2 linked regions of the Phreatobacter oligotrophus genome follow. The protein of the gene in region 1 interacts with the protein of each later gene in a pairwise test. Links are inferred from orthologs where the notes say so. Each region holds a gene or a part of one and is shown in the gene's direction. Other genes may lie near its edges. The genes, in order: accC and ribD.

The links.
Region 2: the proteins of accC (region 1) and ribD interact in binary tests that used the Escherichia coli proteins (3 or more experiments, as listed by UniProt). The link is inferred for Phreatobacter oligotrophus from one-to-one orthologs.

What each region holds. Positions count from the first base shown.
Region 1 is NZ_PZZL01000001.1:639,234-651,185, reverse strand. The notes cover bases 4,604-7,534. They hold accC (acetyl-CoA carboxylase biotin carboxylase subunit), read left to right. Parts: upstream 4,604-5,353; coding sequence 5,354-6,715; downstream 6,716-7,534. Other genes in these bases: C8P69_RS03245 (hypothetical protein), read right to left, coding at 7,454-7,534; C8P69_RS03250 (HAD-IA family hydrolase), read right to left, coding at 6,734-7,393; accB (acetyl-CoA carboxylase biotin carboxyl carrier protein), read left to right, coding at 4,858-5,343; aroQ (type II 3-dehydroquinate dehydratase), read left to right, coding at 4,604-4,822. Also shown: C8P69_RS03280 (sodium-translocating pyrophosphatase), read right to left, coding at 1-1,374; C8P69_RS03275 (MFS transporter), read right to left, coding at 1,605-2,816; C8P69_RS03270 (NADH:flavin oxidoreductase/NADH oxidase), read left to right, coding at 3,097-4,206; more of aroQ, read left to right, coding at 4,367-4,603; more of C8P69_RS03245, read right to left, coding at 7,535-7,768; C8P69_RS03240 (hypothetical protein), read right to left, coding at 7,838-8,056; C8P69_RS03235 (RluA family pseudouridine synthase), read right to left, coding at 8,056-9,678; fluoride efflux transporter CrcB, read right to left, coding at 9,675-10,058; C8P69_RS23420 (hypothetical protein), read right to left, coding at 10,086-10,835; C8P69_RS03225 (replication-associated recombination protein A), read right to left, coding at 10,912-11,952. UniProt on the Escherichia coli protein: This protein is a component of the acetyl coenzyme A carboxylase complex; first, biotin carboxylase catalyzes the carboxylation of the carrier protein and then the transcarboxylase transfers the carboxyl group to form malonyl-CoA.
Region 2 is NZ_PZZL01000001.1:230,845-235,531, forward strand. Bases 1,246-4,129 are described here. They hold ribD (bifunctional diaminohydroxyphosphoribosylaminopyrimidine deaminase/5-amino-6-(5-phosphoribosylamino)uracil reductase RibD), read left to right. Parts: upstream 1,246-2,070; coding sequence 2,071-3,189; downstream 3,190-4,129. Other genes in these bases: glyA (serine hydroxymethyltransferase), read left to right, coding at 1,246-1,568; nrdR (transcriptional regulator NrdR), read left to right, coding at 1,584-2,066; C8P69_RS01180 (riboflavin synthase), read left to right, coding at 3,202-3,816; ribH (6,7-dimethyl-8-ribityllumazine synthase), read left to right, coding at 3,843-4,129. Outside these bases: C8P69_RS01160 (DUF6898 family protein), read left to right, coding at 1-138; more of glyA, read left to right, coding at 264-1,245; more of ribH, read left to right, coding at 4,130-4,328; transcription antitermination factor NusB, read left to right, coding at 4,328-4,687. UniProt on the Escherichia coli protein: Converts 2,5-diamino-6-(ribosylamino)-4(3h)-pyrimidinone 5'-phosphate into 5-amino-6-(ribosylamino)-2,4(1h,3h)-pyrimidinedione 5'-phosphate.

The sequences.
Region 1 (11,952 bases):
GTCGGTGGAGTGACGGACCTCCTTGGGCAGGCCCGCCATCTCGGCGATGCCGCCGGCATTGTCGGTGACCGGGCCGAAGGCGTCGAGCGCGACGATCATGCCGGCGAGGCCGAGCATGGTGGTCACCGCGATCGCCGTGCCGAAGAGACCGGCCAGCTGGAAGGTCGAGATGATGCCGCCGACGATCACGATGGCCGGCAGCGCCGTCGATTCCAGCGAGACCGCGAGGCCCTGGATGACGTTGGTGCCGTGGCCGGTGACCGAGGCCTGGGCGATGGAGACGACCGGGCGCTTGCCGGTACCGGTGTAGTACTCGGTGATCCAGACGATCAGGCCGGTGACGGCGAGACCAACCAGGCCGCAGGCGAAGAGCGCCGAGCCGGTGATGGCCTTGCCGCCGACGGTGCCGATCGTGCCCCAGCCGGTGACGAACTGGGTGGCGATGGCGAGGCCGCCGATGGACAGGACGCCGGTGACGATGAGGCCCTTGTAGAGGGCGCCCATGATCGAGTTGTTGGCGCCAAGCTTCACGAAGAAGGTGCCGATGATCGAGGTGATGATGCAGACCGCGCAGATGGCGAGCGGGTAGATCAGCGCCGACTGCAGCGCCGGGGTGCCGGCGAAGAAGATGGCGGCGAGCACCATCGTGGCGACGACGGTCACCGCATATGTCTCGAAGAGGTCGGCGGCCATGCCGGCGCAGTCGCCGACATTGTCGCCCACGTTGTCGGCGATGGTGGCGGGGTTGCGCGGATCATCCTCGGGGATGCCAGCCTCGACCTTGCCGACGAGGTCAGCGCCGACGTCGGCGCCCTTGGTGAAGATGCCACCGCCGAGACGGGCGAAGATGGAGATGAGCGAGGCGCCGAAGCCGAGGGCGACGAGGCCGTCGATCACGGTACGGCTGGTCGGGGCGAGACCACCCGGGCCGGTCAGGGCCCAGAAGTAGACGGCAACGCCGAGGAGGGCGAGGCCGGCGACGAGGAGGCCGGTGACCGCGCCCGCCTTGAAGGCGATGTCGAGGCCGGCGGCCAGCGACTGCGAGGCCGCCTGGGCGGTGCGGACGTTGGCGCGCACCGAGACGTTCATGCCGATGAAGCCGGCGGCGCCCGAAAGGACCGCACCGATGAGGAAGCCGACCGCCACGGCCGTGCCGAGCAGCCAGCCGACGAGAAGCAGGATCACCACGCCGACGATGGCGATGGTCGTGTACTGGCGGCGGAGATAGGCCGCGGCACCCTCGGCCACGGCGCCCGCAATCTCCTGCATGCGCGCCGAACCGGCGTCGGCGGCCATGAGCGATTTCGTCGCCCAGACGCCATAGACCACGGACAACAGTCCGCAGCCGATGATGACCCACAAAGCTGTATTCATCGATGTTTCCTCTGTCCCGTCGGCCCGTGGGGACCGCCGTCCTGCCCTGAAGGGCGGAGTTGGCTGCTCGTCTTGTTTTGAGGCGGGACGGCCAAAAGCCGGGCCCGCCGCGAGTCCGGGCACATTTCTGCCAAAGTCCCTGCGGCGAAGCAACGCGCCCGGGGGCTCCGGACCTCGTCCTTTCGGCAGTTATGCAGGGATTTGGAACGATTAGAGGCCGATGAGCCGGCTCAGGCCGGTACGGGCTGCCGGCGCGCACCCATGACGAGCGCCACGGCCGCGAGCGCGACGATGGGGAAGACCACCCAGTTCACCATGTCCCAGCCATAGGTCGTGACGATCTTGCCCGAGGAGAACGAGCCGATGGCCATGACGCCGAAGACGCAGAAGTCGTTGACCGACTGGACGCGCGTGCGCTCCTCGGGGCGCGCGGTCGCGGCCACCATGGCGCTGGCGCCGATATAGCCGAAGTTCCAGCCGAGCCCGAGCAGCACCAGGGCGGCGTAGAAGTGCGGCACGGTGAGGCCGAGCAGGGCCACCACCGCCGAGAGCGCGGTGAGCACCAGACCCACCGCGACGACGCGCGGCGCGCCATAGCGGGCGATCAGGCTGCCGGTGAAGAAGCTCGGCGCATACATGGCGATGACATGCCACTGGATGCCGTAGGCCGCGTCATCGATCGTGTGGTTGCAGCCGATCATGGCGAGCGGGGCGGCCGTCATGACGAAATTCATGAGCATGTAGGTGGCGGCGCCACAGATGACCGCGGTGACGAAGGCGGGGTTCTTGAAGAACTCGATCGTCGGACGCGACACCGTGCCGGCGGGCGCCGGCTTCGGCTTGGGGATGTCGATGAAGGATAGGATGACGCCGGCGAGCAGCGCCACGACGGCCTGGCCGATATAGGTGCCGGCGAAGAGCACCGGCGGCAGGGCATCCTTGGTCCAGACCACGAGCTGCGGGCCGACCACGCCGGCAATGACGCCGCCGGTCATGACCCAGGAGATCGCCTTGGGCCGGAAGCCGTCGGAGGCGGTGTCGGCGGCCGCGAAACGGTAGCTCTGGGCGGCGGAGGCATAGAAGCCGGCGCAGAAGGTCGCCAGGCAGAAGACGGGGAAGCTCGCCAGCGTGACGCCGAGATAGCCGAAGAGACCGGTGAGCATGCCGGCGAAGGTTGCCAGCTGGTAGGCGGTGCGGCGGCCATAGCGGCGCACCAGCATGCCAACGGGCAGCGAGGCCGCGGCGAGGCCCACGACGAAGATCGAGATCGGCAGCGTCGCCAGCGAACGGACCGGGGCGAGCTGCGCGCCGACAATGGCGCCGGTTGCGAACATGACGGTGGTGTTGGCGCCCGCCAGCGCTGTCGCGACCGCGAGGATGACGGCGTTGCGGCGCGCAAGGCGGTCGCCGATGGCAGCGGCGTCGGAGGTCATGGCGGTCATGGGCATCACGCGGGGCGGGACGATCGCATCGCCCTGCGGAGCATCGCAGGACAGACGATCTCCCGGACGAGCCAGGGAAAGATGATCGTTCTCTAGTGTGATTTTGCCCCACCTGCCATCGGATCGAAGGAGGGAGAGGGCTGCGCCCAGCACATGCGGGAAATGCATGGCCCGTGGCTGCCCATGCGTCACCCTTGGCAGATGAGCCCTGCGCCCCAGCTAGTTGCGGGCGACAGGCCTTTCAGGTCCCCTCGCCGTCCAGCCGCCGCCAGAGACCGTCATGAGCCAGCTTTTTACGCCCTTCGCACTGGGCCCCGTCACCCTGCCGAATCGCATCGTTGTGGCGCCGATGTGCCAGTATTCGGCGGACGATGGCTGCATGAACGACTGGCACCTGCAGCACCTGATGAACCTCGCCATGTCCGGCGCTGGCCTCGTCGTCGTCGAGGCGACGGCGGTGGAGCGGCTCGGTCGCATCACCCATGGCTGCGTCGGCCTTTACAATGACGCCAACGAGCGCGCGCTGAAGCGGGTCCTCGACGCCGCCCGGGCGGTCGCCCTGCCCGGCACGAAGTTCGGCATCCAGATCGGCCATGCCGGCCGCAAGGCTTCCTCCGAGCGCCCCTGGGAGGGCGGTGGTCCGCTGAAGGACAATGCCGACCCCTGGGCGACGGTCGGCCCCTCGGCCATCCCCTTCGATGAGGGCTGGCACATGCCGCGCGAGATGACGGCCCAGGACAAGCTGCGCATCGCCCAGGCCTTCGTCGATGCCGCCAAGCGCGCCGTGCGCCTCGGCTTCGACGCAGTCGAGCTCCACATGGCCCATGGCTATCTCTTGCATTCGGTCATCAGCCCGATCTCCAACACCCGGACCGACGGGTTCGGCGGCAGCCGCGACAACCGCTTCGCCTGGCCGCTCTCCATCGCCGCGGCCGTGAAGGCGGCGCTCCCCGCCCATGTGGCGCTCGGCGCCCGCATCACCGGCCAGGACTGGACCGAGGAGGGCCTGCAGGTCGCCGACGCCGTGGCGCTCGCTGCGGAATTAAAGGGCGCCGTCCTCGATTTCGTCTGCGTCTCGTCGGGCGGCGTCACGCCGCGCATCCGCATCGCCGTGAAGCCGGGCTACCAGGTGCCCTTCGCCCAGGCGGTGAAGGCCGGCAGCGGCATCGCCACCCGCGCGGTCGGCCTCATCAACACGCCGAGCCAGGCCGAGGAGGTCATCACGTCCGGCGCCGCCGACATGGTCGCCATCGGCCGCGGCCTGCTCGACAACCCGCGCTGGGGCTGGCACGCGGCAGAGGAACTCGGCGTCGAGCTGAACTATCCGCCGCAATATGCCCGCGTCGCCAAGAAGGTCTGGCCAGGGGCGGCGCTGGCAAGGCCGGCGTGAGGGCGGCCGGCCCATCCACACCCCTCGCTTTGCTTCCGCCGCCGATCCGCCTATAAGGACCCGCCCGTGACGCGGCTTCCGCCGCGGGGCGCGTGATCGATTCCGGCCCGCCGGCCCGGTCGCGCCACGGACCCTCGACGCGGATCCAAGACCCCGGCGCATGAGCACCGTCCTCATCCTCAACGGCCCGAACCTCAACCTCCTCGGCACGCGCGAACCCGCCATCTACGGCGCGACGACGCTGGCCGATGTCGAGGTCATGTGCCGGGACGAGGCAGCAAAGCACGGGCTCACCGCCGATTTCCGCCAGTCGAACCACGAGGGCGTGCTCGTCGACTGGCTGCACGAGGCCGGCCGCGCCTTCGCCGCCGGCACGCTCAAGGGCGTCGTCTTCAATGCCGGCGCCTATACCCACACCTCGCTCGCCCTCGCCGATGCCGTCCGCGGCACCGGGGTGCCGATGATCGAGGTTCACATCACCAACGTGCATGCGCGCGAGGCCGTGCGGCACCATTCCTTCCTTTCACCCGTCGCGCGCGGCATCATCGTGGGGCTCGGCCCCATGGGATACGCGCTCGCCATCGCCGCCGTCGCGGCGCTTCCGGCCAAGGCGTGAGCGGCCCCCGCCGCGCCGAGCCCCAAGAGGCCACCATGAACAAAGGCAAATCCTCCATCGATACGGCGATGATCCGTGAGCTGGCCCAGGTGCTGGCCGACACGGATCTCACCGAGATCGAGATCGAGCTCGAGGCGCTGAAGATCCGCGTCGCCCGCCAGGTCACCGTCCATGCGACGGTCGCGGCGCCGGTCGCCGCGGCGCCTGCGCCGGCCCCGGTGGCCGCGGCTGCCGCTCCCGCCGCCGTCGCGGCTCCTGCGGCCTCGGGCGATGATCCGCGCAAGCATCCGGGCGCCGTGCCCTCGCCCATGGTCGGCACCGCCTATCGCCGCGCCTCGCCCGACGCCAAGCCCTTCGTCGAGGTCGGCTCGGCCGTGAAAGAAGGCGACCGCATCTGCCTCATCGAGGCGATGAAGACCTTCAATGACATCGTCGCCCCACGCTCCGGCACGGTGACGCGCATCCTGTTCGACGACGGCCGGCCGGTCGAATACGGCGAGCCGCTGATGATCATCGAGTGAGCGCAGCGCCATGTTCAACAAGGTGCTGATCGCCAATCGCGGTGAGATCGCCCTGCGCGTCCTCCGGGCGTGCAAGGAGCTCGGAATCGCGACGGTCGCCGTCCATTCCACGGCAGATGCCGATTCGATGCATGTGAAGCTCGCCGATGAGAGCGTCTGCATCGGCCCGCCCTCGGCCCGCGAGAGCTATCTCAACATCCCCTCGCTGCTTGCGGCCTGCGAGATCACCGGCGCCGAGGCCGTCCATCCCGGCTACGGCTTCCTCTCCGAGAATGCCCGCTTCGCCGAGATCCTCGAGAGCCACGGCATCACCTTCATCGGACCGAAGTCCGAGCACATCCGCATCATGGGCGACAAGATCGAGGCCAAGCGCACGGCGAAGCGCCTGGGCATCCCCACCGTCCCCGGTTCGGAAGGTGGCATCTCCGATGACGAGGAGGCCCGCAAGGTCGCCGCCGAGATCGGTTTCCCCGTCATCATCAAGGCAGCCGCCGGCGGCGGTGGTCGCGGGATGAAGGTCGCCCGCACGGCGGACGAGCTGGAGGTCGCGCTGCAGACCGCCAAGACCGAGGCCAAGGCCGCCTTCGGCGATGACGCGGTCTATATCGAGAAATATCTCGGCAAGCCCCGCCATATCGAGATCCAGATCCTCGGCGACGGCCAGGGCAATGCCATCCATCTCGGCGAGCGCGACTGCTCGCTGCAGCGCCGGCACCAGAAGGTCTGGGAGGAAGGCCCCTCCCCGGTCATCACGCCGGAGCAGCGGGCCGAGATCGGCGGCATCTGCGCCAAGGCCATGGCCGACATGGGATATGTCGGCGCCGGCACGATCGAGTTTCTCTACGAGGACGGGCAGTTCTTCTTCATCGAGATGAACACCCGCATCCAGGTCGAGCATCCGGTGACCGAGATGATCACCGGCGTCGACCTCGTGAACGAGCAGATCAAGATCGCCTCGGGCCAGAAGCTCTCGGTGAAGCAGTCGGACATCGTCATCGAGGGCCATGCCATCGAGTGCCGCGTGAACGCCGAGAATCCGGCGACCTTCCGGCCCTCGCCCGGCAAGCTCAACCTGTTCCACACGCCCGGCGGCATCGGCGTACGCGTCGACAGCCACGCCTACCAGGGCTACACGATCCCGCCGAACTACGACTCGCTGGTCGGCAAGCTGATCGTCCATGGCCGCACCCGAGCCGAGTGCCTGGCGCGCCTGCGCCGCGCCCTCGACGAGTTCGTGGTGGACGGCATCGAGACGACGCTGCCGCTGTTCCGCACCCTCGTGCGCAACCCGTCGATCATCGCCGGCGACTACGACATCCACTGGCTGGAGAAGTTCCTGGCCGGCGAGGCCGCCAAGACTGACAAGGCCTGAGCACGGGCGAGGCCCGCCTCACACGCCCCACAGACGCTTCAGGATCGCCGGGACCTCGCCATAGGTCCTGGCGATCGCGTTTGGGCGGGAGCGCAGGAGCGCCTCCGGCGCATGGTAGCCCCAGGTGACGGCGATGGAGCCGACGCCGGCGGCATGGGCCATGTCGATGTCATAGGTCGTGTCGCCAATCATCACCGTATCCTCGGGCACCGCGCCGACCTCCGCCATCGCCTGCAGGATCATGCCGGGATGGGGCTTCGAGGGCGCGTCGTCGGCGGTCTGGATCGTGGCGAAGCGGTCGATCAGGCCGTGATGGGTCATGACGATGCGCACGCCGCGCTGGGACTTGCCCGTGGCGATGCCGAGGGCCGCCTTCTCCGCCGCCACCCACTCGATCACCTCGCGGCAGCCGGGATAGAGCGGCTCGGCATGGCCGTGCTTCTGCCGCTCGGCATGGAAGGCGCCCTTGTAGGCCTCGATGAGCGCGGGAATGTCGGGGTCCTCGGGGCTCGTCAGCACCGCGAAGGCCTCGAACAGCGACAGGCCGACGATGGACAGCGTCGCCTCGCGGCTCGGCGGCGTGCGGCCGAGCGAGATGAAGGCCGCGTCCATGCAGGCGACGATGAGGTGCTGGCTGTCGACGAGGGTGCCGTCGCAGTCGAAGATGACGAGCTTCACGAAAGGCGCTCCGGGGAACCGGAGCGCCTTGTGGGCCGCCAGGCGCCGAAGATCAACGGGTCAGCCGAAACGGCAGGATCGCACGGCCATGCGGAACTCGGGCGTGCGCGGGATGTAGCCGTGGGCGCGGGCCGACTGGCGGCACTCGACGATGCGGGCAAGATCCGGGCGGCGGGCGCGCAGGCAGTCGAGGACGGCGGCGCGGACGGCGGGTCCGCGATAGCCGCGCGCACGGGCCTCCTGGCGGCATTCGAAGCGCTCGGCGCGCAGTTCGGGATTGCCGCGGCCGGGGCCCGGCCCATAGCCGAAGGGCTGGGCGGCAGCTGGCGCGATGGCGGACAGGGCGAGAAGACCGGCGAGAAGCAGGCGGGTCATGGCATGGGCTCCATCAGGACGATGCGTCCTTGTCGGTCCCGCCCGCTGAACCGCGCCTGAATCGGCTGTTCAGCGGCGCTCGCGCTCCAGCGTCTCGACACGCGCCTCGAGGGCGGAGATGCGGCGTTCGGCAAGGTCATTGGCGCGGCGCAGTTCGCCGACGAGGTCGGCCATGGCCCGGTCGCCGCCCGGCACGGTGCGGATCACCCGACGTGTCACCATGACGATGAGCGCGAGGATGGCGAACAGCGCCGCGGCGGTGACGTAGATCCAGCCCGTCAGGGACATCACTCCTCCGGCGCCTCGACAATGGGATCGTAGCGCGAGACGTCCCAGCCGAGGAGGTTGAAGGTCTGCTCCATGTGCGGCGGCAGCGGCGCCGAGACGTCGATCGTGCCCTTGCCGCGCGGATGCGGCACGACGAGGCGGCGGGCATGCAGGTGCAGCTTGTGCTGGATGCCGCCGGGGATCTCCCAGTTCTCGACGTCGAAATATTTGGGATCGCCGATGATGGGATGGCCGATCTCGGCGGCATGGACGCGCAGCTGGTGGGTGCGGCCCGTCACCGGCTTCATCGACAGCCAGGACAGCTTCTGCGCCATGGTGTCGATGACGGCGTAGTAGCTGACCGCGTGGCTGGCGCCCTTCTCGCCGTGCTTGGCGATGCGCATGAAGCTCTCGTCCTCGCGCTCTTCCTTGGCGAGATAGGTCGAGACGCGGCCCTGGCGCGGCTTCGGCACGCCGGCCACCACCGACCAGTAGATCTTGCGGGCGGCGCGGGTGCGGAAGGTCTTGGCCAGCGCCGCCGCGGCGAAGCGGTTCTTGGCGACGAGCAGGCAGCCCGACGTGTCCTTGTCGAGGCGGTGGACGAGGCGCGGGCGCTGGCCGTCCTCATCGGTCAGCACCGCCAGCATGCCGTCGAGGTGCTTCTTGGTGCCGGAGCCGCCCTGCACCGCAAGGCCAGCCGGCTTCGACAGGACGAGGACGTCGGCGTCCTCATAGAGGGTGATGGAGGCGAGGAAGCCGGCGACATCCTCGCCGACCTTGGCCGACATGGGCCGCGCCTGGTCGAGCTTGAGCGGCGGCACGCGCACCGCCTGGCCGGCCTCGAGGCGGTCCTTGGTCTCGACACGACGGCCGTTCACACGGAGTTCGCCCTTGCGGACGATGCGCTGGATGTAGCTGAAGGACAGCTGCGGGAAGCGCGCCGCGAGGAAACGGTCGACGCGCATGTCCGCCTCGTCATCCGTGACGGTGAGGGTCTGGACGCCGGTCTGCAGGGTCTCGGTGGCCGCAGCCTTTAGTTCGGCGCGGGTCGGGCCTGCCGGAGGCGGCGGCGCTGCGGGACGCTCGCGGCGCGGCGCCGGGCGGTCCTCAGGCGATGCGGACCGGACGGGGCGCTCGGCACGGCTCTCACGCGGGGCGGCGCGGGAGGGGCGATCACTGCGGGTGGGGCGCTCGTCACGGGCGGGACGCGCCGGCCGGCGACTCGGGCGCTCCTCCTCGAAGCCGACCATGTCGAGATCCGCCTCCGGCGACCAGGAGGGCTCGGGCAGGTCCCAGTCGTCGGCGCGGCCGCGGCGCGGCGAGCCATCGAATGAGCGCAGTTCGGACGGATCGGGCCGCTCGCGACGGGCGGGACGCTCACCACGCTCCGGACGGTCGAAACGCGGGCGACGATCATCGCGGCGACCGGCCTCGCCCTCGGGCGCGAGGCCGCGGCGCGGGCGGCGATCAGCCTCCTCGGTGGCGCGCGGCGGGCGCTTGGCAGCGGGGCGGCCCTCCTTGGCGAAGGCCGGCTTGCCGCCCTTCGCGGGCGGACGGCCAGAGCCGGTGCGGGCGGGTCCGCGCGGACCTGACGGCGCCCCCGGCTTCGATCCGCGACCCGGCGGCTTGCCCCTGCCCTTCATGAGAAGCTCCTGATGACGGCAAGGCCGACCGCGACGGCCGCGATCGAGAGAACCACCGAGGCCCCGACATAAAGGGCTGCGCCGGCATAGTCACCCCGCTCCACGAGGGTCATGGCGTCCAGCGAGAAGGCGGAGAAGGTGGTGAAGCCGCCGAGGATGCCGGTGGTGAGGAAGAGACGGAGCTCCTGGCTCCAGGCCATTTCAGCGCGGAAGGCGAGCCATCCCGCGATCAGGCCCATGAGCAGCCCGCCGACGACATTGATGATGAGCGTGCCGATGGGAAAGCCCGGCCCGAAAGCCTTGAGCGACCAGACGTTGACGCCGTGGCGCAGCGAACCGCCGATGCCGGAGCCGAGAAAGACGAGCAGGACCTTGGTCATACGCTGAAATAGCGCAATCCCAAGCTGTCAGTACATCAGGATTTGGACATCACCCGGCAACGCCGCCTGTACCGCATCCGGCCCGATCAAGCCGTTATTGCGAGAAGCAAACTCGGCGCGCACAATCGTCATGATCTTTGTGGCTGCATCGGTGAAATTCGCGTCGCCATACACCTCATACCGCACCCGGATCGATCCAGCGGTCGGGCGCCTCTGCCGCACTTCGGTCAGATCGCTGTTAACTGATGTCACTCTTCGATAAGACCTCGACAGCAAAGCTTGGAGCGCGGCGGCATCCTGTGACCGACCGCTCACGTAAAAGATGCGGACATCAGTCTCAGTGTCACCGGGATTCGGTGGCGGAGGATTGGGGAGATTACCGGCAGCCGCTGCGCGCGTCTCCAGTGCCGTAATTCGGCGCTGCATCTCCGATGTTGCTTCAGCGATGATGTTTCGAAGATCACACTGAGCATTTGGGTTAGAAGATGCACCCAATTCGAGGGCGACATTTGGGCGTCCCTCGCCAAGATTTAAAGTAAATTTTGACAAGGCAGGCAAAAGCAATATTGCTACTGCGACTGCCATGACAATCGCCGTTGGGGTCGCTTTCGACTCTTCAAGTCCTTGAGCGTACTGGTAGGTCGCGATCGCCAATATGGACAGACCAAGAACAGACGATAAAAAGAACAGTCCTTGCGGATAGGAAAGTGCGCACCCCCAACCGGTGCAGGAGCCTGACACTGTACAAATGCTTTCGAGAGCCGATACATCAGCCATGGCGCGCGCCCCTTATGCGCCCATGAAGCACTAGGCCGCGAAGCCGCGCAATCGGGTTTTCCCGCGTTAATTGAATTCACCGCATACGCTCGCGTCGAAGTTTCGCCCACCACTCCATGCGCTTGCCGATCTCGCGCTCGAAGCCGCGCTCGACCGGCCGGTAGAGCGACTGCCGGCCAATGGCCTCGGGCCAGTAGTCCTGGCCGGAAAAGGCGTCGGGCTCGTCGTGGTCGTAGCGATAGCCCTCGCCATAGCCTTCCGACTTCATCAGCTTGGTCGGGGCATTGAGGATGGTCTTCGGCGGCATGACGCTGCCGCGCTCCTTGGCCAGCGCCTGGGCGGCCTTCCAGGCGGTATAGGCAGCGTTCGACTTCGGCGCGGTCGCGACATAAATCACGGCATTGGCCAGGGCGAGTTCGCCCTCGGGCGTGCCGAGGAAATCGTAGGCGTCCTTCGCCGCGTTGGCGACGACGAGGGCCTGCGGATCGGCGAGGCCGATATCCTCCACCGCCATGCGGACGACGCGGCGGGCGATGAAGAGCGGGTCCTCGCCGGCATCGAGCATCCGCGCGAGATAGTAGAGCGCTGCGTCCGGATCCGAGCCGCGCACGGTCTTGTGGAGGGCGGAAATGAGGTTGTAGTGGCCCTCCTGCGCCTTGTCGTAGATCGGCGCGCGGCGCTGGACGACGGCGGAGAGGCCCGCCGTATCGAAGACCTCGCCCTCCCCTGCCGCGCGCCAGACCTCCTCGGCGAGAGTCAGGATGGCGCGGCCGTCGCCATCGGCCATGCGCACCAGCGCGAGGCGGGCTTGCCCGTCGAGCGGCAGCGGCTTGTCCTCCAGCGCCTCGGCACGGGCGAGCAGCTTTTCCAGCGCCTCGTCGTCGAGGGCGCGGAAGGTGAGGACGCGCGCCCGCGACAGGAGCGCGGCGTTGAGCTCGAAGGACGGGTTCTCCGTGGTGGCGCCGACGAGCGTCACCGTGCCGTCCTCGACCACGGGCAGGAAGGCGTCCTGCTGCGAGCGGTTGAAGCGGTGGATTTCGTCGACGAAGAGCAGCGTGCCGCGGCCCTGCATGCGGCGGGATCGCGCCTGCTCGAAGACCTTCTTGAGGTCGGCGAC
Region 2 (4,687 bases), 410 kb from region 1 along the record:
TGCGCTGCGATCTGCGCCGAGACCGGGACCGAGGTTGTGGTGATGGGGCCGGCGCACACCGCGCTCTCTGATCTCGAACGGCTTGCCCGTCGTAAGCTGGAGCGTCGGCTGATGCAGGATACGGGGGAGGGGTCCTGACATCGGCACAAGGTCTGGTGCCGCGCGTGCCTTCGGCCTTGGACTTGCCACCGACGCTGTGCTACCCGCTAGCCCAGTTCCTCGACCGCCACGGCGGATGTCCGCCGCCTCACGGAGCCATCCGGATGTCCTCGTCCTCCGCTGCCGCGAAGCCCTTCGACGGCTTCTTCTCCGCTTCCCTCGCCGACACCGATCCGGTGATCTTCGACGCGATCCAGAAGGAGCTCGGCCGGCAGCAACACGAGATCGAGCTGATCGCCTCGGAGAACATCGTCTCGCGCGCCGTCATGGAGGCGCAGGGCTCGGTGATGACCAACAAGTATGCCGAGGGCTATCCGGGCAAGCGCTACTATGGCGGCTGCCAGTTCGTCGACATCGCCGAGACGGTCGCCATCGAGCGCGCCACCAAGCTGTTCGGCTGCCGCTTCGCCAATGTCCAGCCGAACTCCGGCAGCCAGGCCAACCAGGCGGTGTTCCTCGCCCTGATGCAGCCGGGCGACACCTTCATGGGCCTCGACCTTGCCGCCGGCGGCCACCTCACCCACGGCTCGCCGGTCAACGTCTCCGGCAAGTGGTTCAAGGTCGCGCCCTACACGGTGCGCCGCGAGGACCAGCTCATCGACATGGACGAGGTCGCCCGCATCGCCCGCGAGGCCAAGCCCAAGGTCATCGTCGCCGGTGGCTCGGCCTATGCCCGCTTCTGGGACTTCGCCCGCTTCCGCGCCATCGCGGATGAGGTCGGCGCCTATCTCTTCGTCGACATGGCGCATTTCGCCGGCCTGGTGGCGGGCGGCGCCCATCCCTCGCCGTTCCCGCATGCCCATGTGGCGACGACCACGACCCACAAGACCCTGCGCGGCCCGCGCGGCGGCATGATCCTCACCGACGACGAGGAGCTGGCGAAGAAGTTCAACTCGGCGGTCTTCCCCGGCATGCAGGGCGGCCCGCTCATGCATGTCATCGCCGCCAAGGCGGTCGCCTTCGGCGAGGCACTCCGCCCCGAGTTCAAGGCCTATTCCCATGCCGTCGTCGCCAATGCCAAGGCGCTGGCCGAGACGCTGAAGAGCGCCGGCTTCGACCTCGTCACCGGCGGCACCGACAACCACCTGATGCTGGTCGACCTGCGCCCGAAGAACCTCACCGGCAAGGCCTCCGAGGCCGCCCTGGGGCGCGCCTACATCACCTGCAACAAGAACGGCATCCCCTTCGACCCGCAGAAGCCCTTCGTCACCTCGGGCGTCCGTCTCGGCACGCCCGCCGGCACGACCCGCGGCTTCGGCATCGCCGAATTCAAGCGCGTCGGCGAGCTGATCGCCGAGACGCTGGACGGCCTGTCCCGCGCCAATTCCGACGAGGGCAATGCCCAGGTGGAGGCGATCGTGCGGGAGAAGGTGAAAGACCTGACCGCCCGCTTCCCCATCTATTCCTGACGGGACGACGAGGCCGTGCGATGCCCCTTCTGCGGGTTCGCCGACACGCAGGTGAAGGACAGCCGTCCCACCGAGGACGGTTCGGCGATCCGTCGCCGCCGCGTCTGCACGGAATGCGGCGGCCGCTTCACCACCTTCGAGCGGGTGCAGCTGCGCGAACTCATCGTGGTCAAGCGATCCGGCAAGCGCGTGCCCTTCGACCGCGACAAGCTCATGCGCTCCATCCAGATCGCGCTGCGCAAGCGGCCGGTGGACCCCGAGCGCGTCGAGCGCCTGGTCTCCGGCATCGTCCGCCAGCTTGAGGCCTCCGGTGAGTCGGACATTCCCGCCGAGAACATCGGCCGCATCGTCATGGAGGCGCTGAAAGCCCTCGACGACGTCGCCTATGTCCGCTTCGCCTCGGTCTACCGCAATTTCCGCGATCCCCGCGAGTTCCAGCAGCTGATCGGCGAGATGTCCGAGGACGGCGAGGGCACGACCGAGCCCGGGCGCGGCTAGCGTCATGGCCGCTGGCGCCTTCACCGCGGTCGATGCCGCCCATATGGACCACGCGCTGCGCCTCGGCCGGCGTCACCTCGGCCTTGCCTGGCCCAATCCCTCGGTCGGCTGCGTTCTCGTCAAGAACGGCGTGATCGTCGGCCGCGGCGTCACCCAGGTCGGCGGCCGCCCGCATGGCGAGACCACGGCCATCGCCCATGCGCTCGCCGCCTCCGGGCCCCGCGCCACCCATGGCGCCACCGCCTATGTCACGCTGGAGCCCTGCTCGCATTACGGCCGCACGGCGCCCTGTTCCGATGCCCTGGCGCGAGCCGGCATCGCCCGCGTCGTCTGCGCCATCGGCGATCCCGACCCGCGCGTCCACGGCCGTGGCTTCCACATGCTGCGCGCCTATGGCATCGCCGTCGATGTCGGCGTCGGTGCTGCGGAGGCCGCCCTCGACCATCGCGGCCACTTCACCCGCGTGCGCCAGGGCCGGCCCTTCGTCCAGCTGAAGATGGCGCTCTCCGCCGATGGCTTCGTCGCGGCGGCCGGCGGCGCGCGCACCCAGATCAGCTGCCCCGAGGCCACCGTTCAGCTCCACCTCGTCCGCGCCATGGCCGATGCCATCATGATCGGCATCGGCACGGTGCTGGCCGATGACCCGCTGCTCACCTGCCGCCTGCCGGGGATGGAGGACCGCTCGCCGGTCCGCGTCATCATCGATTCCAAGCTCCGCCTGCCGCTGACCTCCCGCCTTGTCGCCACCGCCCGCGACGTGCCGACATGGGTCGTCTCGACGGTCGGTGCGCCGCCCGAGGCCGAGCGGGCGCTGCGCCAGGCCGGCTGCGAGGTCATGCTGGTGAGCCGCCTCGCCGACGGCTCGGTCGACATGGGCGCGGCGCTCCGCCTCCTCTCCGCCCGCGGCATCACCCGCGTCATGAGCGAAGGCGGCCCGATCCTCGGAGCGACGCTGATGCGCCAGGCGCTCGCCGACGAGATCATCGTCGCGCGCTCGCCGACCACGCTCGGCGACGGCGTCCCCGGCTTCGTCATCCCCATGCCCGAGCGCTACCGCCTCGCCGGGAGCCGCACCGCCGGCTGCGACCTCATCGAAACCTTCCGCCCCGATCCCGCCGCTTAAGGAGCCTGAGCCATGTTCACCGGCATCATCACCGACGTCGGCGAGATCGTCGCGGTCGAAGCGCGCGGCTCCGCCCGCCATCTCGCGGTGGCCTGCTCCTATCCGGCCGACAGCCTGCCGCTCGGCGCCTCGGTCTGCCACATGGGCATCTGCCTGACCGTCACCTCCCTCTCCGAGCAGGGCAACCGCACCGTCTTCACCATCGACGCCTCGGCCGAGACCCTCGCCCGCACCACGCTGGGCGACTGGCAGGCCGGCAAGAAGGTGAACCTCGAGCGCGCGCTGCGGATCGGCGACGAGCTGGGCGGCCATATCGTCACCGGCCATGTCGACGGCGTTGCCGAGATCGTGTCGCGCGATGACACGGACGGCACTGCCCGCTTCGTCTTCCGCGCCCCGAAGGATCTTGCCAAGTTCATCGCCGAGAAGGGGTCGGTTGCCCTCGACGGCACCTCGCTCACCGTCAACGGCGTCGACGGCGACACCTTCACCGTTACCATGATCCCCCACACCCTCGCGGTGACCACCTGGGGGGACGCGAAGGCCGGCGACCGCGTCAACATCGAGGCCGACATGATGGCGCGCTATGCCGCCCGCCTTGCGGATGCGAAGGCGGGGGGCTACTAGAGCGCTCCCATTTCGAAGGACTTACCATGGCCGCTCCGCGTTCCGCAGCCGAGCACGTGATCCCGACGCATGCCCGTGTGCTGATCGTCGAGGCCCGCTTCTACGACGATCTCGCCGACGCCCTGCTCGATGGCGCCAAGGCGGCGCTGACCGAGGTCGGTGCCACCTATGAGGTCCACACCGTGCCTGGCGCGCTCGAGATCCCGGCCGCCATAGCCATCCTGATGGACGGCGCGGCCGCCCGCGGCCAGCCCTTCGACGGCGCGGTCGCCCTCGGCACGGTCATCCGCGGCGAGACCACCCATTACGAGATCGTCTCCGAGGAGAGCTCGCGCGCCCTCATGGACCTCTCCGTCCAGCGCAAGCTGCCGCTCGGCAACGGCATCCTCACCGTCGAGAACGACGCCCAGGCCTGGGCGCGCGCCCGCCGCAGCGAGCTCGACAAGGGCGGCGGCGCCGCCAAGGCCTGCCTCGCCATGATCCGCCTGAAGCGCGCGGCGGAGCAGGCCTGATGTCCGACACCGCCCCGAAACAGGCCAACAAGCGCGGCACGGCGCGCCTCGCCGCCGTCCAGGCGCTGTACCAGATGGATGTGGCCGGCACCGACATCAATGATGTCATCGGCTCGTTCCAGACGTTCTGGATGGGCCGCGAGGTCGAGGGCGACACATACCTGCCCGCCGACCACCAGTTCTTCCGCGACATTATCCAGGGGGTGATGCGCGAGCAGCAGCGCATCGACGTGGCGGTGGACCGGATCCTCGCCGACGATTGGCCGCTGCGCCGCATCGAGGCGGTGCTGCGCGCCGTGCTGCGCGCCGGCACCTATGAGCTCTTCGAGCGGCCGGACGTGCCGGCCAAGGTCATCATC